DNA from 3 places in the Bacillus sp. FJAT-42376 genome. Region 1 is predicted to be linked to each of the others. Evidence: riboswitches for the same ligand, from Rfam matches in the RefSeq annotation. Region 1 holds a riboswitch; each other region holds the start of a gene.
What was found. Region 1 has a riboswitch for S-adenosylmethionine ahead of CEF21_RS19185 (methionine ABC transporter ATP-binding protein). Riboswitches for the same ligand answer to the same signal wherever they lie in the genome.
Positions count from the first base shown of each region.

Region 2: another riboswitch for S-adenosylmethionine. It lies ahead of CEF21_RS08345 (bifunctional homocysteine S-methyltransferase/methylenetetrahydrofolate reductase); the one in region 1 lies ahead of CEF21_RS19185 (methionine ABC transporter ATP-binding protein).
Region 3: another riboswitch for S-adenosylmethionine. It lies ahead of CEF21_RS08795 (methionine biosynthesis PLP-dependent protein); the one in region 1 lies ahead of CEF21_RS19185 (methionine ABC transporter ATP-binding protein).

Region 1 covers NZ_CP033906.1:3,802,474-3,812,524, reverse strand. Annotated here, with positions in the region: gene CEF21_RS19230 (3-hydroxyacyl-CoA dehydrogenase/enoyl-CoA hydratase family protein) at 1-24, shown strand, start outside; gene CEF21_RS19225 (acetyl-CoA C-acetyltransferase) at 38-1,213, shown strand; gene CEF21_RS19220 (acyl-CoA dehydrogenase family protein) at 1,240-3,024, shown strand; gene CEF21_RS19215 (arsenate reductase family protein) at 3,259-3,615, shown strand; gene gcvH (glycine cleavage system protein GcvH) at 3,665-4,048, shown strand; gene CEF21_RS19205 (YusG family protein) at 4,107-4,352, shown strand; gene CEF21_RS19200 (toprim domain-containing protein) at 4,552-4,899, shown strand; gene CEF21_RS19195 (thioredoxin family protein) at 4,920-5,228, shown strand; SAM riboswitch class I at 5,386-5,491, shown strand; gene CEF21_RS19190 (O-acetylhomoserine aminocarboxypropyltransferase/cysteine synthase family protein) at 5,532-6,866, shown strand; SAM riboswitch class I at 6,971-7,083, shown strand; gene CEF21_RS19185 (methionine ABC transporter ATP-binding protein) at 7,214-8,239, shown strand; gene CEF21_RS19180 (methionine ABC transporter permease) at 8,232-8,900, shown strand; gene metQ (methionine ABC transporter substrate-binding lipoprotein MetQ) at 8,912-9,742, shown strand; gene CEF21_RS19170 (dicarboxylate/amino acid:cation symporter) at 9,987-10,051, shown strand, end outside.
Region 2 covers NZ_CP033906.1:1,651,568-1,661,618, reverse strand. Annotated here, with positions in the region: gene CEF21_RS08380 (DegV family protein) at 1-530, shown strand, start outside; gene CEF21_RS08375 (DUF3941 domain-containing protein) at 593-724, shown strand; gene CEF21_RS08370 (hypothetical protein) at 1,095-2,126, opposite strand; gene CEF21_RS21920 (methyl-accepting chemotaxis protein) at 2,252-3,202, opposite strand; partial or broken gene CEF21_RS21915 (HAMP domain-containing protein) at 3,197-3,340, opposite strand; gene CEF21_RS08360 (BMP family lipoprotein) at 3,901-4,863, opposite strand; gene CEF21_RS08355 (CvfB family protein) at 5,046-5,900, opposite strand; gene CEF21_RS08350 (YajQ family cyclic di-GMP-binding protein) at 6,016-6,507, shown strand; SAM riboswitch class I at 6,885-6,997, shown strand; gene CEF21_RS08345 (bifunctional homocysteine S-methyltransferase/methylenetetrahydrofolate reductase) at 7,161-9,017, shown strand; gene metH (methionine synthase) at 9,001-10,051, shown strand, end outside.
Region 3 covers NZ_CP033906.1:1,729,700-1,739,750, forward strand. Annotated here, with positions in the region: gene CEF21_RS08750 (M28 family peptidase) at 1-518, opposite strand, end outside; gene CEF21_RS08755 (hypothetical protein) at 814-1,056, opposite strand; gene CEF21_RS08760 (UvrD-helicase domain-containing protein) at 1,192-3,453, opposite strand; gene CEF21_RS08765 (hypothetical protein) at 3,609-3,857, shown strand; gene CEF21_RS08770 (tRNA-binding protein) at 3,897-4,229, shown strand; gene CEF21_RS08775 (DUF421 domain-containing protein) at 4,299-4,973, opposite strand; gene CEF21_RS08780 (GNAT family N-acetyltransferase) at 5,049-5,471, opposite strand; gene CEF21_RS08785 (YjcG family protein) at 5,471-5,989, opposite strand; gene CEF21_RS08790 (alpha/beta hydrolase) at 6,022-6,741, opposite strand; SAM riboswitch class I at 7,554-7,663, shown strand; gene CEF21_RS08795 (methionine biosynthesis PLP-dependent protein) at 7,748-8,872, shown strand; gene metC (cystathionine beta-lyase) at 8,859-10,051, shown strand, end outside.

The sequences.
Region 1 (10,051 bases):
AAAGGAAAACCGTTACGTAACTAAGGAGGGATACAAGATGAGAGAAGCGGTCATTGTTGCAGGTGCAAGAACACCTGTAGGAAGAGCGAAAAAAGGAACATTGGCAAGCGTGCGCCCTGATGATCTGGGAGCACTTGCTGTAAAAGAAACATTAAAGCGTGCGGGCAATTATGAAGGCAATATTGATGACTTGATTATCGGCTGTGCAATGCCTGAAGCTGAGCAGGGATTGAATATGGCAAGAAATATCGGAGCGCTGGCAGGTTTGCCGCATACCGTTCCTGCGGTTACGATCAACCGTTATTGTTCTTCCGGACTTCAGACGATTGCCTATGCTGCAGAAAAAATTATGCTTGGACATTCCGATACGATTATAGCAGGCGGAGCGGAATCGATGAGTCTCGTGCCAATGATGGGACATACACTTCGTCCAAATGCAAGGCTTGCAGAAGAAGCGCCTGAATATTACATGGGAATGGGACATACAGCAGAACAAGTGGCCCAGAAATACGGAGTCAGCCGTGAAGATCAGGATGCATTTGCGGTAAGAAGCCATCAGAGAGCTGCAGCTGCTATAGAAGCAGGGAAATTTGATGATGAAATCGTACCGGTCGAGGTTACGCTTCGTTCTGTAGGAGCTGACAACAAGCTGAAAGAAAAGTCCATCTTATTTTCCAGAGATGAAGGAGTACGACCGGGAACAACGCAGGATGTCCTTGCCAAACTCCGTCCTGTATTTAATGTGAGAGGATCCGTAACCGCAGGAAATTCCTCTCAAACGAGCGATGGTGCAGCCGCTGTCATGGTGATGGATCGTGAAAAAGCGGATGCACTTGGACTTGCGCCTATGGTGAAATTCAGATCCTTCGCTGTTGCGGGAGTACCGCCGGAAGTAATGGGAATCGGTCCGGTTGCCGCAATTCCGAAAGCACTAAAGCTTGCCGGACTGACTGTTGGAGATGTGGGATTATTTGAATTAAATGAAGCCTTTGCTTCCCAGTCTCTTCAGGTGATCCGTGAGCTTGGATTAGATGAAGAAAAGGTGAACGTGAACGGAGGAGCCATTGCAATCGGTCATCCGCTTGGATGTACAGGCGCAAAGCTTACGCTGTCCCTTATTCATGAAATGAAACGCAGAAATGAGCAGTTTGGTGTTGTAACTATGTGCATCGGCGGCGGTATGGGTGCTGCAGGCGTATTCGAACTAGTTTAATAGAATAATAAAATGGAGGGTTCAAAATGGCTAAATCATTGGAAACCGTAACTAAGGGCGGAAGCTTTTTAATTGAGGATGCATCCTTTGACCGTGTATTCACACCGGAGGATTTCACGGAAGAGCATAAAATGATTGCAAAAACGACGGAGGATTTTGTCGTAAATGATGTACTTCCACAGCTTGAAGACATTGAAAAACATGAATTTGATAAATCCGTTAAGCTTTTAAAGCAAGCAGGAGAACTGGGACTGCTAGGTGCGGACGTACCTGAAGAATACGGCGGACTTGGTCTTGATAAAATCAGCTCTGCTCTTATCACAGAGAAATTCTCCCGTGCAGGAAGCTTCGCGCTTTCCTTCGGAGCTCACGTAGGAATTGGGTCTCTGCCAATCGTTCTTTTCGGTAATGAAGAACAGAAAAAACAGTATCTTCCTGACTTAGCCGTTGGTGAGAGACTTGCTGCATATGCTTTGACAGAGCCTGGTTCCGGTTCAGATGCACTTGGAGCAAGAACAACTGCAAAACTGAATGCAGAAGGTACTCATTATGTATTGAATGGTGAAAAACAATGGATTACGAATTCTGCTTTTGCTGATGTGTTTGTTGTGTATGCAAAAGTTGACGGTGAACATTTCTCCGCGTTCATCGTTGAAAAAGAATTTCCGGGAGTTTCAACTGGGCCTGAAGAGAAGAAAATGGGAATCAAAGGTTCTTCTACACGTACACTGATCCTTGAAGATGCCATGGTGCCAAAGGAAAACCTTCTTGGAGAGCTTGGAAAGGGCCATGTAATCGCCTTTAACATTCTGAATATTGGCCGCTATAAGCTTGCTGTTGGGACAATTGGCGGCTCAAAAAGGGTCATCGACGTTTCCGTTCAATACGCGAACCAGCGCCAGCAGTTTAAGACACCAATTTCAAAATTCTCGCTCATTCAAGAGAAGCTTGCGAACATGGCTTCCAAAACATACGCTATGGAAAGCTCTGTATACCGTACGGTAGGTCTTTTTGAAGAGAGAATGAGCTTGCTTTCAGAAGAGGAGACAAAGGACGGCCGCGCTGTTGCTGCCTCAATTGCTGAATATGCGATTGAGTGTTCATTAAATAAAGTTTTGGGATCTGAAACACTTGATTATGTAGCGGATGAAGGAGTACAAATTCACGGCGGCTATGGTTTCATGCAGGAATATGAAGTGGAAAGAGCATACCGTGATTCCCGTATTAACCGGATTTTTGAAGGAACGAATGAAATTAACCGTCTCCTTGTACCGGGTACATTCCTTCGAAAAGCAATGAAAGGCGAACTTCCTCTTCTGCAAAAAGCACAGGCTCTTCAGGAAGAGCTAATGATGCTTATGCCGGAAGAAGTAGGAGAAGGCACACTTGAACAAGAAAAGCATTTGCTTAAAAATGCAAAGAAAATCGGTATTATGATTGCTGGTTTGGCTGCACAGAAATACGGTAAAGAATTACAAAAGGAACAAGAGGTTCTTGTGAATATCGCGGATATTGTGAGCAATATTTACGCAATGGAGTCAGCGATTCTGCGTACGGAGAAAGCAATCGCTGCTACAGGAGAGTCTAAAAACAGCCAAAAGCTTCTCTATACACAAGTATACTGCCAAGAGGCGTTTAACGAAATCGAAGCACATGCCAAGGAATCCCTGATCGCTATCGAAACGGGCGATTCACTTCGCATGATGATTTCCGCATTGCGCAAATTTACACGCTATACTCCAATTAACGTTATTGCAAAGAAACGTGAAATTGCGGCTGCAATCATTGATGCAAACCGCTATGTAAATTAAATATAATTTAATTAGAGCATGCAGGCCGGCCTGCATGCTCTTGCTGATTTTAAAACCCATTGCTGAAGATGCGTAAAGGGATTGAAAATGCAGCGTCTTTTCTTTTAAAAATGCTCCTCCTTGCAAACGAGCAGCAAAGGTGAGTAAAATAAGGCTATAACTTTTCAGTCAGCCTGATTGGTGAGGAGCGTTTATTTCTACATAATGGGAAGGCTGCATGGTACAATAAGGAGGATTACGTTGGACTTTTACTGGTATCCTAAATGCGGTACATGCCGGAAAGCGAAAAAATGGCTGGAAGAGCATGGCCACGAACTAAACGCTATACATATTGCGGAAAATCCGCCGAGTAAAGAGACATTAAAAGATCTTTATTCCAAAAGCGGTCTGGAACTGAAGAAGTTTTTCAATACAAGCGGTCAGAAATACCGTGAGCTGGGCTTGAAAGACCGTTTGAGCAGCATGAGTGAAGACGAAATGCTAACCGTTTTATCTTCAGATGGAATGCTTATTAAAAGACCGATTACAGCGAGCGGAAGCAAGGTCACTGTCGGTTTTAAAGAAAATGAATTTGAGCAGCTGTGGAAGTAAGAAGAGACTCTGTCTTTTCCATAAACAATAGAACTTTGGAGGGAATAAAATGAATACACCAAACGAACTTCGCTATTCCGAAGAACATGAGTGGGTAAAAGTAGAAGGCGATAAAGTACGAGTAGGCATAACACATTTCGCACAATCAGAGCTTGGGGACATTGTTTTCGTTGAGCTTCCGGAAGCAGGTACGGAGATTAAAGCAGACGAGCCATTCGGTTCTGTTGAATCTGTTAAAACCGTTTCTGAGCTTTATGCACCGATCAGCGGTAAAGTTGTGGAAGTGAATGAAGACCTGGATGACAATCCTGAATATGTAAATGAATCTCCTTACGAAAAAGCATGGATGATCGTAATTGAGCCGTCTGATTCAAGTGAGATTGAGAACTTAATGACAGCAGAACAATACACAGAAATGACCAACGAAGACTAATTTAACCAGCATTTCATAAATTAAGTTGGGCCATCCTATGTAAAAAGGAGGGCTCACTTTGACATTTAAAAAACAGCGCATTGATGTAACGGATAAAGTAACCGGCAAATTTTCTAATGGTCAAATGAATCTTTATTTGGACAATCAGCCGATCGGAACCATGACTTACGGTGAAAATGGCAGCAAATTTGAATTGAAAAGCGGAATTGAGCAAGCGGAGAACCGTTTTTTTCAAATGGCTGATGTTCCCGAAAAACGGGATGAAAAGTACGTGGACTGCGACGATCAAAACGGCTGGTGTTAACAATAAGGCAGTGGAGCCGTCCACTGCCTTATCTTCATTCTTCCATTTGCTTTACTCTTTGAATAAGAAACTGGTCTTGCTTAAGCGGAACAGCTAATGATCCGTATAATGATTCCTTCTCAAAAAAGGCGGGATGGATTCAGCAGGAAACATCTCAATGAAAAGAGAATAATGTAAAGAAAGACAAAATGAATAGGTGATGCTCATGTCAGAGGCTTCTAAAATCATTATTGTTGAAGGCAAGTCCGATAAAATTAAAATTCAGGAAGTCATCAATGAGCCTGTAGAGATTATTTGTACAAACGGCACGATCAGTCTTTCCAAAATGGATGAACTGATTGATGAATACTTTGACAATGACGTGTATGTGCTTGTGGATACAGATGAAGCAGGAGAGAAGCTTAGAAAGCAGTTTTTAAGGGAATTTCCCGAGGCTTCCCATTTGTACATTGATAAAATGTATAAGGAAGTAGCTTCAGCTCCAGAGCATCATATTGCTTCTGTACTGCTTAGTGCGAACATTGATGTTCAGGCGAAATATTTATAGCAAGGAGTTCTGGTTTGGCGATGATTGAAATAAATGCAGAAAACATCCCGGCACTGATAAAAAGCGACCGGTTTATTTTATATTTGTATACACCATTTTGCGGTACATGCCAGCTTGCAAAACGTATGCTTACAGTTGTGGATGAAACATTGCCGTCGACCGACCTGTACATGGCCAACCTCAATTATTTACCGGGGTTTGCTGAAAAATGGGAAGTCGAAAGCGTCCCGTGCCTGATGATTTTTGAAGAAGGAAAGCTTCAGACGAAGCAATATGCTTTTCAATCAGTAGAGTTTTTATACAACCTGATTTTAAAAGACGGCGCATAATGCGGCGTTTTTATTTTTGTTTTGACAAAATTCCTTTTTACCCTCCTAATTTCCGGGGCAATCATCATATTTCTCGGGAAATATTCCACACAGGAAATAAGTAAATGGTTGCCAAATATCTTAAATAAAGGTAATATAAAGAAAATTCAAACAAATACTCTTATCAAGAGCGCTGGAGGGTACTGGCCCGGAAAAAGCGCAGCAACCGGTCTTTAGGATACGGTGCTAAATCCAGCAGAAGGAGAACTTCTGGCAGATGAGAAGAGACGGCTATCCACCTCTTCTCCGGAAGGGGTTTTTATTATGAAAACAGGGGGAATTGGAGTGAGTGAAAAAATCTTCAGGCAGGAAACGGTAGCAGTGCACGGAGGCCTTAAAGAAGACCCGGTAACAGGAGCCAGAGCTGTTCCGATTTACCAGTCAAATGCGTATCTTTTTAAAGATACCGATCATGCAGCAGATCTCTTTGCTTTAAAGGAGCCGGGGTATATTTACACAAGAATCCATAACCCTACGGTTACGGTATTGGAAGAACGGGTAGCCCAGCTTGAAGGCGGAGCAGGAGCTTTAGCTGTTTCAAGCGGAATGGCTGCCATCACTCTCGCGATCCTGAATATTGCTGAAGCAGGGGATGAGATTGTTGCTGCATCGAACTTGTATGGAGGTACATACAATCTATTCGCAAACACACTTCCCAAATACGGAATTAAAACCATTTTTGCAGATGCCTCCCGCCCGGAATCTTTCAAAGCAGCCATTACTCAAAAAACGAAAGCCATTTTTGGCGAAATCATCGGAAATCCGAGCCTGCAGGTACTGGATGTAAAAGCAGTGGCTGACATCGCGCACGAAGCCGGTATCCCTCTCATTGTCGATAATACTTTTGCCACCCCGTATTTATGCAGGCCAATCGAACATGGTGCGGATATTGTCGTGCATTCTGCTACTAAGTGGCTTCTGGGGAATGGGACCACACTGGGAGGGATCATTGTTGATGGAGGAAAGTTTGACTGGTCTACCGGAAAGTTTCCATCCTTTGTAACCCCTGATCCAAGCTATCACAATATTGTTTTTGCAGAAGCGCTTAGGGAACTCGCCTATATTGTGAAAGCAAGAGTTCAGCTATTGAGAGACTTCGGTCCGGCGCTCAGTCCGTATAATGCTTTTCAATTTACGCTCGGTCTGGAGACTCTCCATGTCCGTATGAAGGAGCATATTCATAATACAAGAAAGGTGGTCGGCTACCTGCAAAACCACCCTGCTGTAAAGTGGGTGCTGTATCCCGAAGCAGATGGACACTCTTCGAAAGCACTGGCAGACCATTATTTGCCTAAAGGGGCAGGGGCTGTTATCGTATTTGGAATTGAAGGCGGTCTGGAAGAGGGAAAAGCCATCATCAATCATACAAAATTATGGTCACATGTAGCGAATGTGGGAGATGCAAAGAGTTTAATTATCCACCCTGCCAGCACGACCCATCAGCAGCTTGGCAAAGAAGAACTCGCTGAAGCTGGGGTTCCGGAAGACATGATTCGCCTGTCTGTCGGTATAGAGCATGCCGATGACCTGCTTGAAGATCTGGAGGAAGCCATCTTTGCTGCAACAGGCAAACGGTCGCTAACAGCCAGTGCAAAATAATAATACATTTTTTGTTGACACCTCTTTTCTATCGTGATAGAATCACTCTCAGATCTGAAATATTTATAAAATTTCAAACCATCCCAATTGAATAATAGATTGTTCTCTTATTAAGAGAGGTGGAGGGACGTGCCCTATGAAGCCCGGCAACCGTCAGTCAGCGGACTGAAATGGTGCCAATTCACTCAAAATGCCCAGGCGTTTTGAAAAATGAGAGAAAGGTATCCTGAATATTAATGCCTTTCTGCTCATCTGTGCAGAAAGGCATTTTTGTTTTTACAACATTGGACGGTTTACTTCTTCTTGAGCTTTTAATTTTCAGATCGTATGAGAGAGAAGGTGAAGGCATGATTACGCTAACTAATGTGTCAAAAGTATATTCGGTTAAGTCGGGAAGCATCAAAGCGGTTGATGATGTGAATCTTGAGGTTCAAAAAGGCGAAATCTTTGGAATCATCGGCTACAGCGGTGCAGGAAAGAGCTCTTTAATCAGGCTGTTAAACGGACTGGAAATCCCGACGTCAGGGACCGTTGAGGTAGCAGGGAACCGGATCGGTGAAATTAAAGGGAGTCAGCTTCGCAAGGCAAGGCAGGAAATCAGCATGATCTTCCAGCATTTTAATTTGCTTTGGTCCCGTACGGTTTCTGATAATATCGCTTTTCCGCTGGAAGTTGCAGGGATTCCAGCAGCGAAGCGTAAAGAACGGGTTAAAGAGTTAGTCAGGCTCGTTGGGTTAGAAGGAAGAGAGAACGCCTATCCTTCCGAGCTGAGCGGAGGCCAAAAACAGCGGGTAGGAATTGCCCGTGCCCTGGCCAATAATCCAAAAGTGCTGCTGTGTGACGAGGCAACATCTGCGCTGGATCCCCAGACGACGGATTCCATCCTTGAGCTTCTTGTTGATATTAATGAGAGACTTGGATTGACCATCGTGCTGATTACGCATGAGATGCATGTAATCCGTAAAATCTGCCATAAGGTAGCCGTAATGGAGGATGGGAAAATTGTTGAAGAGGGAGAGGTCCTGAATGTATTCAGAAAACCTCAGGCCCCGATTACGAAACGTTTTGTTCAGCAGGTTACAGAGCCTGAAGAAACAAAAGAGACAATTGCCCACCTAATTGATTCCTATCCGTCAGGCCGGATCATTCAGCTGACATTTGTAGGAGATTCGACCGAGCAGCCGGTTGTTACGAGCCTCATCCGGAATTACGATGTGAAGGTTAATATTCTGCAGGGGAAAATCTCCCAAACGCAAAGCGGCGCCTATGGAGCCCTATTCCTTTACATTGACGGAGAAGAAACAGAAATGGACCGTGCTCTGCAATTTTTAGCCGACAATCAAGTAGAAGTGGAGGTGGTTGCACATGCTTGAACAATGGCTACCTAATGTAGATTGGGCAGATGTATGGGAAGCAACTGCCGAAACACTCTATATGACTGCATTTTCAGTAGTGGCGACGTTCATTTTGGGATTGCTGCTCGGGCTTTTGCTCTTTTTAACTTCCAAAGGAAATGTTTGGTCCAACAGAACGATAAACGTGATTGTATCAGCCTTTGTTAATGTGTTCCGTTCCATTCCGTTTATTATCTTGATTATCCTGCTCATTCCTTTTACGAAAGCAATCGTTCATACGATTCTCGGTCCGAATGCAGCTTTGCCTGCATTGATCATCGGGGCTGCACCGTTCTATGCCAGGATGGTCGAAATCGCGCTCCGTGAGATTGATAAAGGAGTCATTGAAGCAGCCCGCTCAATGGGTGCTTCTACAGGAACAATCATTTGGAAGGTTCTCCTTCCTGAGGCTATGCCTGCGCTTGCTTCCGGAATTACCGTAACGGCTATCGCTGTAGTCGGCTATACCGCAATGGCTGGGGCCATTTCAGCCGGGGGACTTGGGAATCTTGCTTATTTAGAAGGATTCCAGCGAAGCCATAACGATGTCACCTTCATTGCAACCTTGTTAATTTTAATTATCGTGTTTATTCTCCAATTTATCGGAGATGCCATAACAAAAAAAATAGACAAACGCTAGGGGGAAAAGAAATGAAGAAATTATTATTAAGTACCGTTTTTGCTTTTTCGGCTGTTGCACTTGCAGCTTGCGGAACAGGAGGATCAAACGGAAGCGGAGAAAAGACAGAGAAAATTGTAGTCGGTGCTTCCAATACACCGCATGCGGAAATCCTTGAAGAAGCAAAGCCTCTTCTGGAGAAAAAGGGAGTCGATCTTGAAATCAAGACTTTCCAGGATTATGTTCTTCCAAACAAAACACTGGCAAGCAAAGAATTGGATGCGAACTACTTCCAGCATAAGCCTTATCTTGATCTGCAAATGAAAGAGAATAAAGATTATGACTTCGTAAGCGCAGGAGCCATCCATATTGAGCCAATGGGCGTGTACTCTAAAAAGTACAAATCCCTTGATGAATTACCTGAAGGGTCAAAAGTTATTTTGAGCAACTCTGTTGCTGAGCATGGCCGTATTCTGACATTGCTTGAGAGCAAAGGGCTTATTAAACTAAAAAGCGGTGTTGATAAAGCAAACGCAACGCTTAAGGATATCGCTGAAAACCCTAAGAATATTAAATTTGAAGCAGATGTAGAACCAGGTCTTCTTCCTCAGATTTATAACAATGATGAAGGGGATGCGGTGGTAATCAATACGAACTATGCAATTGATGCAGGTCTTGAGCCATCCAAAGATGCGATTGCAATTGAAGGATCTGAATCGCCATACGCGAACTTAATTGTTGTCCGTAAAGGTGATGAGAATAAAAAGGCGATTAAAACGCTTGTTGAAGTTCTCCATTCTAAAGAAATCCAGGACTTCATTAAGAAAGAATACAAAGGTGCGGTCGTTCCGGTTAGTGAATAATTGATTGAAAGCCTCAGGAGTTCAGCTCCCGGGGCTTTTTTTATGAGCGGGTTTGGAAAACGGAACATCCCCTCGAAGCGCAATCTAATAAAATCTGCCCTCTTATTAAAGGTGTACAGAAACTGTTTGATTCAAAAAAACTCGAAAAAAACGGATTTCTGCGGTTTTAGGGTTATTTTTGTCTGAATATTCCGCTACAATTATATTGTAAGCGATCACATACATAGGGCTGGGGTGAAAAAGAGTGAAAATTAATTTTCGAAACTTAACCGTCCAGGTTATCATCGGAATCATTTTAGGGGTCTTATT
Region 2 (10,051 bases), 2.1 Mb from region 1:
CCGATTTCAATCTTGTCATTACGGATACAAAATGCGCTTCATTAGGGTACGGTCTGGTCGTCAGAAAAGCGGCCGAGCTCTCTGCAGAAGGAAAATCGATCGATGAAATCGAGAAAGCGGTAAGGCTCCACGCTGAGCATATGGAGCATCTCTTTACGGTCAATGACCTGGAATACCTGGCAAAAGGCGGACGCGTCAGCAAGGCTTCTGCGTTTCTCGGAGGCTTGCTTAACATTAAGCCGCTCCTTCACGTAGAAGAAGGAAAACTTGTTCCTCTTGAGAAAATCAGAGGCCGTAAAAAAGTGCTGAAACGCATGATTGAGGTTATGAGTGAACGCGGGGAAGGGCTTAGCAGCCAGGTTGTTGGAATCAGTCACGGGGATGACCTCGAGACCGCTGAAGAGCTGAAGCAGATGGTTCTAGAAGAATTCTCTCCAAAAGAAGTCATGATTACCATGATTGGATCGGCTGTAGGGTCCCATTCAGGTCCAGGAACCATCGCTCTCTATTTCCTGAACAAGGAACTGTGACATAAACTTTCAGCCGGCCGGTTATCCTAACACCAACTCCATTCGAAAGGAGCGGAAGAAGGATGCCGCATACAAGTGACAACGACAAGAAGGCTAAAGATAACAACGCCAAACAACATGAAAAAAATATGCTGGAAGAGAAAAACCGCAAAGCCGGGAAAAATCAGTATTCCAAGAAAACCGATCATTTATAATTCGAAACATGGCTGGTTTGCTTTTGATTTGCTCCCCCATTCATGTTAGGCGGTCCAGCCTCAGAAAAAGAAACGGGAAGAGGCTGGGACAAAATCCGGCTAATAAAAAAACCGAACGATTATTTGAACCTCTGGTATAGAGGTTCGTAATCGTTCGGTTTTATTGTTTTTCATGCTTTCTTTCAAAGCGCTGTTAAACTTGGCTGTTGATTTCCGCTGCAGTCGTTCGCTCCAATCAACAGGTGTTAAAAGCAGCAACATGCTTTAACATAGCCTTTTCAAAAGAAATATTCGGCTTTAGGACAACAATTTTAGTTACGTCCCAGCCTCTTTCTTTGTGGAATCGTTTAATTTAGACACCCTTCTATCGCTATAGGCGGCTGTTTTCCTTCGAGGCCATCAAATAATCCGGCACCACGGTCATGTGACGGGGCAGATCACTTGTGTTCCTTTCATACCAGGCTATTTGGAGATGGTAAATCTGGCGGCGGATTGAATTCCATTCCTCTTGAGAAAGGCCTGTTTCTTTGATTCGTTCTGCCAAGTGCCTTATTTCCTCCGGACTCACCTCTTCATTGTTGATAAGCCTGTGCTTGTATTCAAGAATCGCATCCTCCACCTCATGTGACGGATCATCCCATGAAAAATAAAGATGCTCCTCATTTAACTTTTCAGCAAGAATGGACCGGATTTTCGTCGCCGTCTTTCTTTTCGCTGTGATGGCAATGTCTGTGGCATGGAGAATGATTTGAAAGTTCTCATCACCGTCTTGCCCTTTCAGTACTTTCATCTCTTTGGACATATGCTTATGAAAAATTTCACTTTGCACCCATGTCAAAAAGGTGAACTGGTATTGCATAACCTTCGGAGGCTCTTCTTCTCTAAGCGGATAGTCAGTTAATATCTCTTTTAATTGACTAACCACTTGATCAAACTGGCCTTTTCTAATCATAATCTTGATGGTATCCAGATAATTCATATGGATAAAGTGAGGAGCTTTTATAATCGGGATGGAGATGACTAACGACACGACAAGAAATCCCATAATAACTGTCACTGGGAAGCCCATCATTATTTGCTTTCCGTATCCGTGCTCCTTACGTGAAAAATTCTCTACTCTTGTGGTCATCCAGCCGTTAAAAAGCGGAATGGCAATGAGGAGTACAGCTGCCATCATCCGGACAGCGTTAGGGTCATCGGGCGCAAGCGGAATCAGACTTCGCGCAGATAGCGGAAAAATAAATGTAATGACAACTAAAAGCCAATAAAAAGAGAGAACCCCGATCAGGCTCACCTTTGAATCGTCCTTCGACGGAACCCGCCCAAGAAACGAAGCGGTCGCAAAGCTGAAAAGTTTGCTCAGCGTTTTAGAAGCAATACCAAGAATAAAGTTTATCAACACGGATGGACCTCTCCTTAAGATGCAGTTAAAGATACCTTTTCCCGGAAGCCCCCCCGGCTAAGCTGGGAAATAAAGGTTCTCAAGACATACGAAAGCCCCCCGGCAATTGGAGGGCTTTTGCTTTATCATTTGATTTTAAACTGAGAAAGGGTAAAGTTCAGGTCGTCTGTGAGAACACGCAGCTCTGTTACCTTCGCTGTCATTTTTTCGAATGCTGTGAGCTGCTCGGTTGTAGAGGCTGAAATTTCTTCGCTTCCAGCTGCAGTCTGTTCAACAACGGCACTGATACTCTCGACATTATCGAGCACTTTCCCTCCAAGACCCTTTGAGTGGACGAGACCGGAACTAAGTGAATCCAGTTCACCTGAAATTCCGCCCATTGCCTTCTCTATGTCCATAAATGTCTGGGTTGTTTCTGACATGGATTCCTGCTGCTTATAAGCAAGATTCATCCCGTTATCGACAGCTGCAGACACTTCGGCAATTCCGGATTTAATCATATTCGCCATCTCAAAGATATGCTGAGTGGAGCGGGCGGATTGTTCAGCCAGTTTCCTCACTTCTTCCGCTACAACGGCGAATCCTTTACCTGCCTCACCGGCCCGGGCTGCTTCAATCGCAGCATTCAGGGCAAGAAGATTCGTCTGATCGGCTATTCCGGAAACGGCTTTTGCCATATCTTCAATTTTCGAGGTGTATCCGGCAAAATCCTTCGTCGTTTTCTGTATATGTTCACTCGCTTCTAAGTTGCTTCTGATGAGCGATTGTTGATGATCGATCGCTTTTACCCCTTCTTGAACAGCCTCTTGTGCAGCTTTGCCGTACGTAAGGACCTGACCGCTTCTTTCCACATTCCCCTGGAAGCTGCGGTCCATTTCATTGATCATATTGACCGCATCCTGGAGATCTTCTGAAATCGACTGAGATCCTGCAGACAGCTCATCCGTCGAAACAGCTACCTGGCTGCTGATTTCCGTTAAAGAGCGATTATCGGATTCAAGCTGTTTTGAAAATCCCTCCACCTCTTTGCTTACACTGTCAATGGAGAATAGCAGAGCTTTCAGCTGATTCGTCATCTGGCCGAAGGATTCATTCAGAATGCCGATTTCATCCTTCCCTTTGTAGTGAATTTCATCGACTAAAAGATTGCCTTCCGTTATCTGTCTTGCATTTTCCGATAGCCGTTTCAGTGGTTTCGTAATTCTTGAAGTCATTCTTACAGCAATCACCGCTGATACACTTAACAGAAGCACACAGCCTGCAATCGCGGAAAAAATAACGAAGGCAATCTGATTTTTCAGCTGCAGCTGCAGTTTGCCGTAGTAGGCTTTCCCCTCATCGTTGAGCATGTATACATCGTTTTGGATTCCTTCGATACGGATGGACTGGCGTTTAGCCTCCGCTGGGTTTGCAGATTGAAGAGCCGCTTCTGCCTCCGGCTTCCAGCTCTCATATTTTTTCCTGGCTTTCGTAAATAAGGCGGGCGTTTGATCGTTCCCAAATTTTTCGCCAAGGCTGTCGAATTGGTTATCAACCTTTTTCATCCCTTGGACCGCTTCTTCCTTTTGAGCCTCAGAAAGCGAGAATGAGTAATTGCTGATGCTTTGCTTCAGCCCTTCCATATCTGCATCCAGCTGCTGGACATTCATCATAATCGGGACAAAATCCTGATTGGAGGATTGAATGGAAAGCATGTTCAAAATAATGAACAGGATCAGACCGGCTGCCAGGGCCATCATTCCCAGAATATTTAGTAGGAGCCGTCTTCTTATCGTCATTTTGCTTCTCCCCCTAATTCTTCTTTCATGCTGTCCAATTTGCTTTGTTCTTCAGGCGATAAATCCAAAATCCGAACAGGTGCAAGAGCCACTCCATTTTCCGAAATTCCGAACTCTACATGCCCCTCCGGCAGTTTGCCGCTCTTTTTATAATCTTTTACAATCTTATAAAGAGCGACATCCACATTTTTCAGCATAGACGTTATGACCGCCTTTTCTGCATAAAAATATTGATCACTGTCCACGCCTATCGCATACACACCCTGTTTTTGTGCTTCCTTAAGCACTCCTACCCCTGTAAATCCTGCTGCCGCATATAAAATATCTGCGTTTTCTTTTATGAGATTGGATGCAAGCTCAAGCCCGAGCTTATCGTCCCCGAAATTCCCCGCAAACACCGATTTCACTTGAACATCCGGATTGATGGAGAGTGCGCCTTTTTGAAAACCATCCAGGAATTTTCGAATCAGCGGCACATCCGCTCCGCCCACAAATCCAATGATGGCTGATTTCGATTTCATTGCGGCTAAAGCACCGGCTAAATAACTCCCCTCATCTTCTTTGAAAGTAAGAGATGTGATGTTTTTCAGACCGGAAACCGCGTCAATTAAAACAAAGCGCTGCTTCGGATGTTTTTTTGCGGCTTTTTCAAGATCCTCCTGGACCATAAATCCAAGCCCGACCACGACATCGCTATCTTCTTTAATAAGTTCCTCAATTCCTTGTTCATACGTTTTTGAATCCTTTAATTCTTTATAATCAAACTGAATCCCAAGCTCTTCTCTTGCCTTTTGCAAGCCTCTGAACGCAGAATCACTGAAAGATTGATCACCGAGACCGACATCCGACAGCATAATGCCGATTTTTATTTTCTTTTCTGCCTTGCTCTCCTCTGGCTGCTGCATGCACCCGGCCAAAAACATAACACATGCACTAAGGATCAATATGTACTTTTTCAAAGTGGTATACTCCCCTTTTATCTATTTATGACTACAACCTTTTATCGGCTGTTTTCACAGGGAGTTAATACACACTTTACCGCTTTAGCTGGCTGATTTGCGCAATTAGGCAAAACCGCCTTGCCGAAGCGTGATTTCCGGCCGGCTTGAGGAATAAAAAAAGAGCATAAGCCGTCTGCGGCTTATTGCTCTTTCGTAAAGTATGTCCAGCCTTCTTCCTGATAGACTCTTCTCTCTTTCATAAGATGGCCCAGCGCTCGCTTGAATGCAGCCTTGCTCATGCCAAACCGTTCTTTAATATCTTCCGGATCGGATTTATCCGAGTATGGCATCGCTCCATTGCGAAGGCCCATATAATCCAGAATTTTTTCAGCATCGGGATTGATGGCTTCCTGTTTACGCGGAAGAAGGGAAACATTAATGGATCCGTCTTCCTTCACATCAATGACACGCCCTTCAACGAGTTCTCCAAGACGGGGCTCTCTCGTCATTTGGCTTGTGTGAATAAATCCTTTATAGCCTTCCACTGAATAAAAGAAGCATCCTGCTGCAATATGACGGTACACGTGTCCGGAAACACTCTTATTAAAAGCTTCACGGGAAGCCGGTACAAATTTTTCACTGAAGACTTCTTCTGTCGCATGCCTTGCAAAGAAGCGGCCGTTTTCCGTGATTCTCATCGTGCAGTAGAGCTTATCCCCTTTTTCTGGCCACATCGGTCTGAACTCAGGAAGAATATCATTGGCAATCAGCGCATCTTTTGATAAACCGATATTCACGAACACTCCCATATGATCCACCGTGTCCACAGCTTCTACCCAATCGTATTCTCCTTCTTTCAAAATCGGCATTTTCATAGTAGCCGCCAGTCTATCCTCAAAATCGTGGAAGAGGAAGACATCTACATATTCTTTATCTTCAATCGGCTCTGTGATTTCACTGTCGTGAAGGAGAACTCTCGTCTCTCCATCCGTCAGGAAATAGCCGAACTCCAGACGTTCATCAATTTCTAACCGTTCATATGTGCCTGCTCTCACAAGTCACCTAACCTTTCTGTACCTCGTACATGTTGTATGGCATGTCTAATTCTACTATAATCAATTCATAAAGTGAAACTTCCATTCGGAAGGTTTTCATATGGGAGGAATGAACATGTCTAAGGAAAACTCATTTGACATCGTTTCAAAGATTGAATTGCCGGAAGTTCAAAACGCTATCGTCGTGGCTTTAAAAGAAATCCAGAACCGCTATGATTTTAAGGGCAGCAAGAGCGATATTAAGCTTGAAAAAGAAGACCTTATACTCGTTTCGGATGATGACTACAAACTCGAACAGCTCAAAGATGTGCTGATCAGCAAACTGATCCGCAGGGAAGTCCCTGTTAAAAACATTCAATACGGCAAAGTGGAAGGCGCATCCGGCGGTACCGTCCGCCAGCGCGGAAAGCTTGTCCAGGGAATTGATAAGGACAACGCTAAACGTATTAATTCCATTATTAAAAATTCCGGTCTGAAAGTGAAATCCCAGGTCCAGGATGACCAGGTGCGGGTAACCGGAAAAAACCGCGACGATTTGCAGCAGGTCATTGCGGCGATCAGACAGGCCGAGCTTCCAATTGATGTGCAGTTTATTAACTACCGGTAATTCCGGCCGCTCTAGGTGAGCGGCCTTTTCGTTATAAATAATGTTTCTTGAAATAATCTCTAAACTTGTGCAATTATTTCAGATTTCCCCGAAATAATCTCCAAACCTGTGCAATTATTTTAGATTTCCCTGAAATAATCTTCGAACTTGTGCAATTAACCCGAACAGGCACCACTTGCTCTCTGGAAGTGAGCGATTAGTCATAAGAATTTCCATACTGATTGTGAATGCCCTCCCATTCAATCGAATTAAATGTTCTTCGCCTTCATTTGCAAGGAACTTTAAGTCCAATTTGCAAAAAATTCCCCCTCCCCCTTGAATGTTTTCGCAAAATTAGGTAAATTGGGAGTAATCTATTTTCACACAAACCAATATCGTTCTTATCAAGAGAAGCTGAGGGACTGGCCCGATGACGCTTCAGCAACCGGTCATGCAAGTGTGCGTGCCAAGGTGCTAAATCCAGCTAAGCGAGATGCTTGGAAGATAAGAAGAAGACCGAATGTTAAAGCCTTCTTCTAAAAGAGGGCTTTTTATTTTAGCTCTGTTAACCAAGCCGGCAGCAGGAGTCCACCGCCTTCCAAGCCAGACTAAAGGCCGGAAAAATCTGCACAAGGCATTAACGAAGCCTTTATTTTTAGAGGGGGAATCATCAAGTGGGTTTTCTGGAAGATTTACAAAATGAAATTTTAATAGCAGACGGCGCAATGGGAACCCTTCTATACTCTCACGGCATTGACCGTTGTTTTGAGGAGCTGAACCTTTCCAGTCCGGATCAGGTTCAGGGCATCCATGAGGCTTACATTAAAGCCGGTGCACGCGTGATTCAAACGAATACATATGGCGGGAATCATATCAAACTGTCCCGCTATGGACTGGAAGATGATATTCGGGCCATCAACTCCAAAGCGGCCAGGCTTGCCCGGAAGGCGGCCGGTACTCACGCTTATGTGCTTGCCACGATGGGCGGGGTCCGCGCTTTCAAAAAAAGCTCTCATACGCTGGATGAGCTGAAACGCAGCTTCCGGGAGCAGCTGTACGTCTTGCTGAATGAAGACATCGACGGGCTTCTGCTTGAAACGTTTTATGACTTGGAAGAATTGCAAACCGTACTGGAAATTGCTCGAAAAGAAACGAATAAACCGATCGTCGCCAACGTGTCGCTTCATGAAACCGGGGTGCTGCAGGATGGGACTCCGCTTGAAATGGGTTTAAAGAATTTAGAAGCACTTGGCGCAGATGTCGTCGGCTTGAACTGCAGGCTAGGACCATATCACATGCTCGAATCTCTTGAGGAGGTTCCGCTGCTTGATCATGCGTTTCTCTCTGTCTATCCAAATGGCAGTCTTCCATCGGTCGAAGAAGGAAGACTTGTTTATGAATCCGATGAAAGGTATTTTGCAGAAAGCGCCCTTGCCTTCCGAAACCAGGGTGCCCGCCTGATCGGCGGCTGCTGCGGAACGACGCCCAAACACATACAGGCAATGGCGGATGCGTTAAGAGGACTTGCACCCATCAAAGAAAAATCGGTTAAGCTCCGCAAGCCCGTCACAGTTCATGAACGGCTCGAGCCTGCCTATCCCCCGCTCCACCAGATTGTGAAGGAGCGCCGGTCCGTTATCGTAGAACTGGATCCACCGAAAACGCTCGGTCTGGAAAAATTTTTTAAAGGCGCCGAGGAATTGAAAAAGACCGGGATCGACAGCATCACACTTGCCGACAATTCCCTTGCTTCGCCAAGGGTAAGCAATGTGGCAGTCGGTACCCAGCTGAAGGAAAAACATGATATGCGGCCGCTTATTCATTTAACGTGCCGCGACCGGAACCTGATCGGCCTCCAGTCTCACCTGATGGGCCTTCATTCCCTCGGATTGACGGACGTGCTGGCGATTACAGGCGATCCATCTAAAATCGGCGATTTCCCAGGCGCTACATCCGTTTATGACCTTTCATCCTTTGACTTGATTTCGCTAATCAAACAGTTCAATGAAGGGTTATCCTACTCAGGGAAAGCACTTGGGGGGAAAACGAATTTCACCGTGGCAGGAGCATTTAATCCGAATGTCCGCCATTTAAATAAAGCAGCCGAGCGTCTTGAGAAAAAAATCGCCTGCGGGGCTGATTATTTTATTTCTCAGCCGATTTACTCCATCGAACAGATGAAAGAGGTGCACGATGCGGTTAAGCATCTTTCTGCACCGCTTTATATCGGCATCATGCCGCTCACAAGCAGCAGAAACGCAGAATTTATCCATCACGAAATACCCGGCATCAAGCTTTCAGACAGCATCCGTGAAACGATGGCAAAAGCGGGCGGTGACCCCCTTCAGTCAAAGAAAGAGGGCATCGCGATTGCGAAAGACCTGATCGATGCCGCATTTGATTTGTTTAACGGCATTTATCTGATTACGCCGTTTTTGAAATACGAATACTCAGTTGAACTGGCAGAGTACATCCGGGAAAAAGAGAAGCAGCGTTCAGAAAGGGAGTTTTCACATGTCCACCATTCGTGAACAAATCGCAAAAAGAATTCTAGTATTAGACGGTGCAATGGGAACGATGATTCAAGATGCCAATTTGACCGCCGATGATTTTGGCGGCGAGGCTTATGAGGGATGCAATGAATATTTGATCCTTACAAGGCCTGATGTCATTTCCCGTATTCATGAAACGTATTTGCAGGCTGGAGCGGATATTATTGAAACCAATACATTCGGCGGAACCGCCATCGTCTTAGACGAATATGAGCTCGGCCACCTTGCGTATGAAATCAATTTCAAGGGGGCGCAGCTTGCCAGACAGGCAGCGGAGTCTTTTTCAACAGACGAGCGTCCTCGTTATGTGGCAGGCTCCATGGGGCCGACCACCAAAACGCTCTCCGTCACCGGCGGCACAACGTTCGATCAGCTGATTGCCAATTATGAAGAACAGGCTCGCGGGCTCATTGAAGGCGGTTCAGATTTGCTGCTGCTTGAAACGAGTCAGGATATGCTCAATGTAAAAGCAGGCTTTCTCGGCATCAAAGAAGCGTTTGCGAAAACAGGCAAGGAGCTTCCGCTAATGGTATCGGGAACGATTGAACCAATGGGAACAACGCTTGCCGGCCAGACCATCGATTCCTTCTATATATCGCTCGAGCACATGAACCCGCTCTCTGTCGGGCTTAACTGTGCAACCGGCCCTGAATTTATGACGGATCACATTCGCACCCTTTCAGACATGGCGGGCTCAGCGGTGAGCTGCTACCCGAACGCAGGTCTTCCGGATGAAGAAGGGAATTATCACGAATCCCCTTCCACCCTCGCCGCGAAAATCAGGGGATTTGCGGAAAAAGGCTGGCTGAACATTGTCGGGGGCTGCTGCGGAACGACTCCAGCCCATATCGAAGCACTGGCGGAAGCCGTAAAGGACCTTCCTCCGCGCCAAGTAAAAGAGCGGCTCACCCAGCATAGCGTTTCCGGGATCGAGCCTCTCGTCTATGACGACTCTATGAGGCCGCTATTCGTCGGAGAACGGACGAATGTCATCGGTTCAAGAAAATTCAAAC
Region 3 (10,051 bases), 2.1 Mb from region 1:
GCTGCCCCTTTTTCCGCAGCGTTCAGAACTTTCTCGGCAAAACTGATTTCACCGCGTTTAATCAAAGCAATTTTTCCTGATAGATCAGTATTTTGGAGCTCTTCCTTTTTTCCAAGACCCGCAAGAACGAGTTCTCCTGAAACCTTCCCGCCGACTGTGTATGTAAAGGAGCTAGGCTTAAAGCTTTCTGATCCCGCTGTCAGCTCAATCTTTGAAGGAGCCGTATAACCTTCAAATGTAAAAGGCTGAATCTCAGTTTTGTATCCATAAGACTCAAATTTTTTCTTCACATATTGAACAGCCTTCCACTCGGATTCCGTCCCGGCGACACGAGGTGTTCTGGAAAGCTCTGCAATCGTGCTGTAAATCTTCTCAGCATCAATCTTCTTGAGGATTTTTTTCTCCGTTACATTGAGCTCATAAGCCTGCTCAGCAGGTTTTGCCAAAACCGTTTGTGTACCCGCTGCACTGAATGCAAGCGCCGCAGCAAGCACCGAAGCAAGAATAGGTTTGTTCATCATAGACCCCCAGTAAGTGATAGATTTATAGTTTTATTTTATAGCGTTTCGGTTCCCGTAATAAGTGACCATATGACCGAACTGAAGTGGTCTGAATATTCTATTTTTTAGTGGAATTTGAATTAAATGGTAATTTAGGCGCGGTGTAAAGGTCCCTTTGGAGGAAAAACATGTCGGTGATTAAAGAGGGGGGAGGAGTGTCTCATTTCTAACAGAGAAATCTCTGCTAGATTTGTCCTCGATAAACGGTTTAATCAAAAAGAAGCAGAGCGCGTGTTCCGCTCTGCTTCTCCGTCTATATACTGACGGCTATGGAATAAAGAAGGTAAATAATAAGAACAACAGCCAGTGCAATTTTTGAGACATCCCGGATACGTTTATCAGGGAAGGCGAGATTCAGCAAATAGAAAAAGCCAACAGCCCAAATGCCGTTTTGGAAAAAAGTGAAGAAGATGTTTCGCAGCACGGTGAGAAATTCCAATTTCCACAGCTCCTTTCCGCTTTCTACTCTAAATGTATGGATGTTTTCATAAAACATTCCGGTGCCTGCAATCAATCCCGATATTCTCGCTGCTCTAATTCCTGCCGCCTCCTTAACCGACAAAATAAAAACAGGGAAACGCCTAGAATGCGTCTCCCTGTTTTAAGAATTAGTTTTCTCGGACACTATTTCTTATTCAATCGCCTGAAAAAACCTCGAAGGTGAGCTTCTTTTTCCGCGTCTTGTCTGGGGAGCTGATAGATAAAGCTCGAATTGAGCACGGGTCATGGCCACATAAAGAAGCCGGCGTTCTTCTTCAAAGGATGCAAAGTCTCCGTTTCGGGCGGATTCCAGTGAAAAGTCGTGGGGGATGCTTCCGTCTACAGCGCCAAGGACATAGACATACGGAAATTCAAGTCCTTTGGATCGGTGGATGGTCATGAGACGTACGCCGTTTGCCTGGTTGCGGCCGCTTTTTTTGATATCGGCGGACAGGGCGGTCATATGGTCTGCGTGGTCGATCAGTTCAGGGACCGTACTGAACTTTTTGGCCGCGACTTTTAGGTCTTGCAGATCGTCGGATCCCTTGTCCATTTTATTTCCTTCATTGCCCCGTTTTTTAATGGTGTCCGCAAGTCCCATTTTTTTCTCGATCAGATTTAGGGCATCCAGAGGAGCCATCGTGCGGATTCGTTTGAAATAAGGGAGAATGTCCCGGATTTTTTTCTGCTGGAAGGGCTTTATGTCCTGAATATGAAGCAAGGCTTCCAAAAGGGAGCAGTCGTTTAAGATGGATAGGGCTTTTATATCTTGCAAAACCTGGGATTTCAAAAATAAGGCAAAAATCAGGTCTTTCATCGCTTGTCCGTCATCCGGATTTACCGCTAATCTTAAATAGGCGAGCGGGGTTCTGACCATTTTCCGTTCGTAGAATGAGCCTGTTTCCTGATCGACAGCGAATGGGATGCTCGACTCGCTTAACCGTTCAAAGATCGCGCGGCCGCCGGTATGGGTTCTGTACAGGACCGCAAATTCTTCAGGTTTCCGTCCATTCCGTATTTTCTCTTTCAAGTCGTTTACAATCAGGGTGGCTTCTTCCTCTTCATCGTATGGATAGAAAAACATTGGTTTGATTCCGTTTGTAAAGGTGGCGTCCATTTTCTTCTTATGCCGTTCCCGGTTCTTGGCAATCATTTTGTTCGCTGTAGCGACAATTTCATGGCTGGAACGGTAGTTGGAAGCAAGGTGAATCACCTTTGCACCCGGAAAATCCTTCGTAAACTGGAGCAGGAAAGCGGGATTGCTTCCGCGAAAAGCATAGATGGACTGATCGTCATCTCCCACAGCAAAAACGGATTGATGTTTGGCGGACAAGAGCTGAATGATTTCGTACTGAACTTGATTAATGTCCTGGAATTCGTCGATTAAAATGGATGCAAACCGGTTTTGATACGCTTCCCGGATACTCTCGTTGTTTTCGAGCAAAAGCAGGCACTGAAGCAGCATATCATCGAAATCAAATTGACCGCTTGCTTCTTTATACTCTTCGTATTTCGTGTACAGGAAAGCGATTTGTTCTTCCCATTTGTCTTCCGGTTTTATATCGGAAGGGGAGAGGCGCGTATTCTTCCACAGTCCGATTTGCTGAAGAGCCTGGTCAAAAGGGAAATCCGTTTCATCCAGCTTAATTTCCCGGCCGGCCTGTTTTACATACTGTTCGCGCTGCCATTCCTTCAGCAAATGCCTGGAATCCCAGCGTTCCCGGTCATGATGGGTGAGAATCCGGTAGAAAATGCCGTGGAACGTGCCGGTCACCATCCGGTTCACCTGCTGCATGGAAAGCCCGTACAGGGAGGCCATGCGCTCCTTCATTTCCTTTGCTGCTTTAACGGTAAAGGTGATCAGCATGATGGATGCGGGATCGGCTCCCGTTTCCTGAATCAAATAGGCAGCCCGAGAAGTGAGTACCCTGGTTTTACCGCTCCCCGCCCCGGCGAGAACAAGGGTTGAGGCGGCATCTGATGTCACCGCAGCGGCTTGAGCCTGATTGAGTGTAATATCATCAAAGAGGGTAATGAACGGATCGTTTTTTTCTGTAAACGGCGTGATGATGCCGGGGAAGTCAGGGTTTTTCCAGACAACAGAAGGCTTCGGCTGATCAGAATCCGTAATGGAGCGATTTTTTGGAATACGGAAAGCTCCCACTGTTTCGGCCACTCGTGCCGGTTCTTCCGCTTTGGCCGGTTTGTAAGCGTTTAAGCATTCATTCGAATCCGTTTGATCCCGATGTGTAAATTCCGGCGGTGCGGCAATACTCATCTGCAGCACCATCGGTTTTCCGCAAACCGGACATTCAAGCAAACCGGCTTTGCCAAGGTCGTAAAGTTTTTGGTAATCCTCCCGCGGGTAAGCGGGGAGTTCTATTAATCTATCTGAATATTTAGCAAAAAACATCGGAATTCCTCCCATAAAATCTCGATTGGGCGCGTAAACTATATGTAAAATAGACAAGAATCATCTTAACACAGACTCATAGAGAAAGAAAAAGGTGATGGTCACGTTTTTTCGCTAAATTATGGGGTATATCATTATTAAAGGAGTGTGGGAAGATGAGTTGGATTGCACCAGTTCAAATGGATCAGTACACACAATATGCGAACCGTTCTGTTGAGGTAAAGGATGATTATGCCTCTTTAAACCGTGTCTCGAAAATTCATCTTCAGCGTGATAAAATGGAGGAAGAACGCAAGTATGAGGAAAGCCGTTTCTCGCGAATTCTTGATCGTGTTAAACGCTCTTCCACGCAAGCCTTGCCTTCAGAACCCGGCAAAGGTCTTTCATTTGATGTGAGGATTTAGCGCGAGAAGTCAGAATGTTCTATTAAAAAGGAGATGTAAATGGCTGTTATTGAGGATTTTCAAAAACTTGATATTCGGATTGGAACGATTGTAAAAGCAGAGGATTTTCCAGAAGCGAGGATCCCAGCCATTAAAATGGAAATAGATTTCGGAGACGAACTGGGCATAAAGCAATCCAGTGCTCAAATTACTAAGCACTATAAGGCGAGTCTTCTCCCTGGTGTCCAAGTCGCGGCCGTTGTCAATTTTCCACCTCGAAAAATTGCAGGGTACCGGTCAGAGGTTCTCGTAATCGGAGCCGTGACAGGGGAAGGTGAAGTGGTCCTGCTGAAACCGGATGCACCTGTTAAAAATGGAACCCCCATTGCGTGATCACCTTATGATAAAAGGGGAAAGCCGTTCCGTACGCCTGGAACGGCTGACTGAAGACCAGATGCTGGTCTATTTTTTTTGCACATAGAGCCCTTCTCCCTTGCGCCACTCTGCGTATAAAACGTGCTTGTAGGAGTGAATGTCCTGAGCAGAAAGTTCCTTTTTCAGCCACTCTTCCTCGAGACCCGCCTCCTCCAGATTGTCTCTTTGTACCGACCCATCGAGCACGAGGCTGTAAGGGAGGACCGGACTGGTTCCGCTAAAAGAAAAATCAGACCGGACGGGAAGGTCGTACTGCGGCTTTTTCAGAATGCTCACACTGCCATCCGTTTCCAGGATGGCGAACTCAATTTCCCTCATGGAAAAGGTTCCCTTCGACCGGATAAGATGCTGAAGCTGATTTAGATCAAGCTTCTCTTTTTTTAGCTGGCTTCTTAAAATCTGTCCGTTCCGAATAATGATGGTCGGACTTCCTTCCATGATTATCCTTGCTTTATTCGATTTCTGGGTCAGCCATTCTATAACGAAAATTAAGAGACCCCAGACAAAAATGGCAAATATAATATCAATAAGTCCAATTTCATCATCATAGACTGCGTTTCCCACCAGTTCGCCTAATACAAGGGCAGATATAAAGTCAAACGTGGTTATTTGTGTAATTTGAGTTTTTCCAAGCAGTCTGGACATTACAAACAATCCAAAAAAGCCAACGACCAGCTCGGCCGTGATCCGGTACATATCCATTGTCATCACCCTTTATAGGTTGCACACGAAAAAAGGTTTTCAATCAAAGAAAAACAGACAGCGTGTCGCTGTCTGTTATGTACGGCTCTTAATCATCGTCACATGGGGGATGCCGGCGTCCATAAAAACTCCGGAACGGACATCATACCCAAGCTTTTCGTAAAAAGGTATGGCTTGCGTCTGGGCATTCAGTTTGAATTTCTCAATGTTGGGAGCAGCAACAATTTCAAGCTCCTTCATAATCAGACTGCCTGCGCCTTTTCCTCGGTGGGAAGGGAGGATGCAGATGCGTTCAAGCTTGCCGTATCCGTCTACTTCACGAATTCTGCCTGTGCCGACCGGCTCGCTTTCGTCGTATAGAACGACATGGACCGATGTTTCTTCATTTTCGTCCACTTCTTCCTCTGCAGGCACTTGCTGTTCTTCTACAAATACCTTCATCCGGATTGAGAAGGCATCCTGCATTTCTTTTTCCGTTTGGACAACTTTTGCGTGCATTAGAGTTCTCCTTTTTCAAGGATAAACGTTTCATAAACCGTCCAGGCACCGTTTTCAAGCTGGTACAGCAGATGGAAACGGTCAATCAGTTCGATGTGATGATTTTCCTGCATTTTCAGCTGTCCTAAAACATCCGCCATCTCCGCATCGGAAAGCTTTTGGCCAATCGTAATGTGAGGGACAAAAGAATACTCAGGCTTGGAATCAAGGGAACCGGAATGCAGCGCGGCGTGAAGGTCCATCAGTTCATCTGTTGGCTCTACCTTCAGGTAAATAACATTGTTAACCGGTGAAAAAGAACTGATTTTCTGCACTTCCAGCTTAATCGGACTGTGGCCGTTGGCAAGAGATCGTAGTTCTTTGGAAATCGCCTTAATTTCTTCATCCGACGCTTCAAACGGAGCCTTAAGCGTCAAATGCGGCGGAATGAGTGCATAGTGAGGGTCATAGCGTTTTCGATAGGAATTCGCCAGATCTTGAAGTTTTTTAGCCGGGAATAAGACAATTCCATATTTCATTTAGGTTCCCTCCAGTAGTAAGGATGATTTAATTAAAACATGGCTTTAAGCGCCTTTGGAAGCAAAGGCTGCCAATGTGTCCATGTGTGGTCCCCATCAAATTCTTCATATGTGTAGGGAAATCCTTTTTTTTCGATCGCTTTTTGCAATAAGCGATTGGGTTCGATGAAATTCTCCACCTTGCCCGCAGTCGTTTTGACTTCTGTTTCTTTTTTGCCGATCTGATGATAGATGGTCATATCAGCACTTGCAGCTGCCTCGGCCGCCTTGAGCACTTGATCATCTACATAAGGTGACTGCATAATTATTTTACCAAATATACTCGGATAGTCGAGGGCTGTCATAAAACCAATGGTCGCTGCGAGAGAATCCCCGATCAGCGCCCGCCCCTGTCCAACCTGGTAAGTTGGAAACTCTCTGTCTAGAAAAGGGACAAGTTCATGGGCAAGAAAGCGTTTATAGGCAGAGAACTTTTCTCCGTCCGGATGGTACTTAGCCCGCCGGTCCTGAACATTCTGATATGGAATTCCGACAATGATCAGGTTTTCCGCATCGCCGTTTTCAAGCAGTGCTTCATATTGCCGGGCAATGCGCCCGAGCCTGAAATAATCCTGTCCATCCTGCGCAATGAGCAAGCTGTATTTATACAGCGGGGAGTAGTTTTTCGGCAAGTATGTAAGGACAGTCAATTCTTCGTTCAATGCTTCTGAGAAAAAAGACGATTCTTTAACGACTCCAGTTTGCTTCTCCACAGTTAAATCCTCCAGATGAATAGATTGATCATGATTAGAATCCGATTCTGCGCCTGGCTCCGGCCGTTTGCTTCTTTGGGGCTGCAGGACAGGACGCCGCGCTTTTAGCAGAACTTCTATACTAGAAGCGCCCTGCGCATTTGGAATATGACGGATAAGATGTTTGTACTAAGTTTTTGCGTCTAGCTCCGGCCGCTAGCCGTTCGGCCGCTTCGCTTCTTCTGTCAGGGCAAAAAGCGCCCTTCTGTCAGAAGCTCCACCGTCTTTCACGGCTGGGCAAGCGCCCTACGCTTTAGGAGTATAACGGATAAGTGTTTGTACTAAGTTTTTGCGTCTAGCTCCGGCGCCTAGCCCCTCGAGGTCATAAGCCACTCAACCTGCGAAAGGAAAAACGCCTTTCTCCGGCTGATTGTCTTATGCTTGTCGGGGGCCTGCAGGAGGCAGGTCAGTTCTGCGTTGCGGCAGGACGCCGCGCACTTAGCAGAACATCCTTCCTAAAAGCGCCTCCGCTTTAGGAGTATAACGGATAAGATGTTTGTACTGAGTTTTTGCGTCTAGCTCCGGGCGCTAGCCGTTCGGCCGCTTCGCTTCTTCTGTCAGGGCAAAAAGCGCCCTTCGGTCAGAAGCTCCACCGTCTCTCACGGCTGGGCAAGCGCCCTCCGCTTTTAATTTGTATTCGCTTCCACTTATTTTATCATGATTCGGCAAAAAATGCTGTTGCGGAGAAAATGGGGAAAGTTTGCATGAAAGGCTTGTCAAATTCATAGAATTGCGTTAAGGTTATACAAAATTCATATATTTCCGATTATTTATTCTTATCCAGAGAGGTGGAGGGACTGGCCCTGCGAAACCTCAGCAACCGGCAGAACGCTTTATGCGTGCCAAGGTGCTAAATCCAGCAAGCGAGCTTGGGAGATGAGAAGAAGAACTGTTCAGCGACAAGCCTTCTTCTTATTTTAGAGGAAGGCTTTTTGAATTTCTATTTTTCAGAAACGAGGGTGTAAAAATGACAAAACATACAGAAACGATTCTGGCTCAAATTGGAAACCGCAGTGAACAGACCACGGGCGCTGTCAATCCTCCTATCTATTTAACGACTGCTTACCGGCACGCTGGCATTGGGGAATCGACCGGTTTTGATTACATCCGGACCGGCAATCCGACCCGTGCCATTGCCGAGAAAGCACTGGCTGACCTTGAAGGGGGAGATCAGGGCTTTGCTTTCAGCTCTGGAATGGGCGCGATCCAAACGATTATGGCCCTGTTTAAAACCGGAGATGATTTGATTGTTTCCTCCGATATTTATGGAGGAACGTACCGGCTGTTTGAACAGGAATGGCGGAAATACGGCTTAACTTTCCAATATGATACGTTTACTGACCTGGGGGATACAGAGGCCCGGATTCTGCCAAATACAAAAGCGATTTTTCTGGAGACACCGACGAATCCGCTTATGCAGGAGGCAGACATTGCAGCGGTGGCTGAAGTAGCGAAGCGCCATGGTTTGCTTTTGATCGTGGACAACACGTTCTACACACCGGTTATTCAGCAGCCGATTAAGAGCGGAGCGGACATTGTCATCCACAGTGCGACTAAATACCTCGGGGGACACAATGATCTCCTTGCCGGGATCGTGGTAGCGAAAGGGCAGGAGCTTTGTGCGGAACTCGCTTCCCATCATAATGCGATCGGCGCGGTTCTCGCACCGTTTGATTCGTGGCTATTGATCAGGGGGTTAAAAACGCTCGCGCTTCGGATGAGGCAGCATGAACAGAATGCAGCTGAAATAGCCGGATTCCTGGAAGAAGCCCCGGAGGTAACCGATGTGCTTTACCCGGGCCGGGGAGGCATGCTGTCGTTCCGGATCGCGAAAGAGGAATGGGTGAATCCTTTTTTGAAACAGTTGAAAACGATCACCTTCGCTGAAAGTTTAGGCGGGGTTGAGAGTTTAATGACGTATCCAGCCACTCAAACGCATATGGATATACCGGAAGAAATACGTACGGCAAACGGTGTCTGTAACCGGCTTCTGCGCTTCTCGGTCGGAATCGAGCACGCAGAAGATCTGATAGCCGATTTAAAGCAGGCATTCCAGGCTGTGAAGGAGGAGGAAAAAATTGAGCAATACTGATTGGTCCATCCAGACAAAGCTGCTGCACAATAGCCATAAGACAGATAAGGAAACGGGAGGGGTCAGTGTCCCCGTCCACTTATCATCCACCTTCCACCAGTCCGATTTTGATCAGTTCGGTAAATACGATTACGCACGCTCCGGGAACCCGACGAGAGAAGTGCTTGAAAATGCGATTGCCGACCTTGAGGGCGGTACGCGGGGATTTGCTTTTTCATCCGGAATGAGCGCAATCTCGACCGCATTCCTTTTGCTGTCAAAAGGGGATCATGTTCTGGTTACTGAGGACGTATACGGAGGAACGTACCGCATGGTCACAGAGGTGCTGAGCCGGTTTGGCATTGAGTATACGTTTGTGGATATGACGGATCTTCATAACGTGGCATCCAAAATCCGTCCGAATACAAAGGTCATATACATGGAGACTCCATCCAATCCTTTGCTGAAAATTACCGATATTCAAGGAATCGTTAAGCTTGCGAAAGCAAATGACTGTCTAACATTCCTGGATAATACGTTTTTAACCCCTGCTCTGCAGCGTCCGCTTGGGCTCGGAGTCGACATTGTCCTTCACAGCGCCACGAAGTTTTTAGCGGGACACAGTGATGTCGTCGCGGGACTTGCAGTCGTGAATGATGAAGAACTCGGGAATCAGCTGTACAAACTGCAGAATTCGTTTGGGGCCATTCTCGGTGCCCAGGATTCGTGGCTTGTGCTGAGAGGCTTAAAAACCCTCCATGTACGGCTGAAGCAATCGACCGAGTCGGCTCATAAACTGGCTGCATTCTTATCCAGGCACCCGGCGGTGGAGGAAGTCTATTATCCGGGATTGTCCTTCCACCCCGGCTGCTCTGTCCAGCGCTATCAGGCGGAAGGGCCGGGCGCGGTGCTTTCCTTTAAGCTAACCGATGAAGATGCGGTCCGAAAGCTCGTTCAAAACGTCCAGCTTCCTGTGTTTGCGGTGAGCTTGGGGGCGGTAGAGACGATTCTCTCCTATCCGGCCAAAATGTCCCATGCGGCTATGCCGAGAGAGGAGCGCTATGCAAGAGGGATTACAGATGGGCTTCTCCGTGTGAGCGTTGGGCTGGAAAAGGCGGAGGATTTAATTCAGGACTTCGGTGCGGCGCTTGATCTGCTGCCGAAGACGAAGCCTTTGCCGTATGCAAGGCTGCAGGGCAG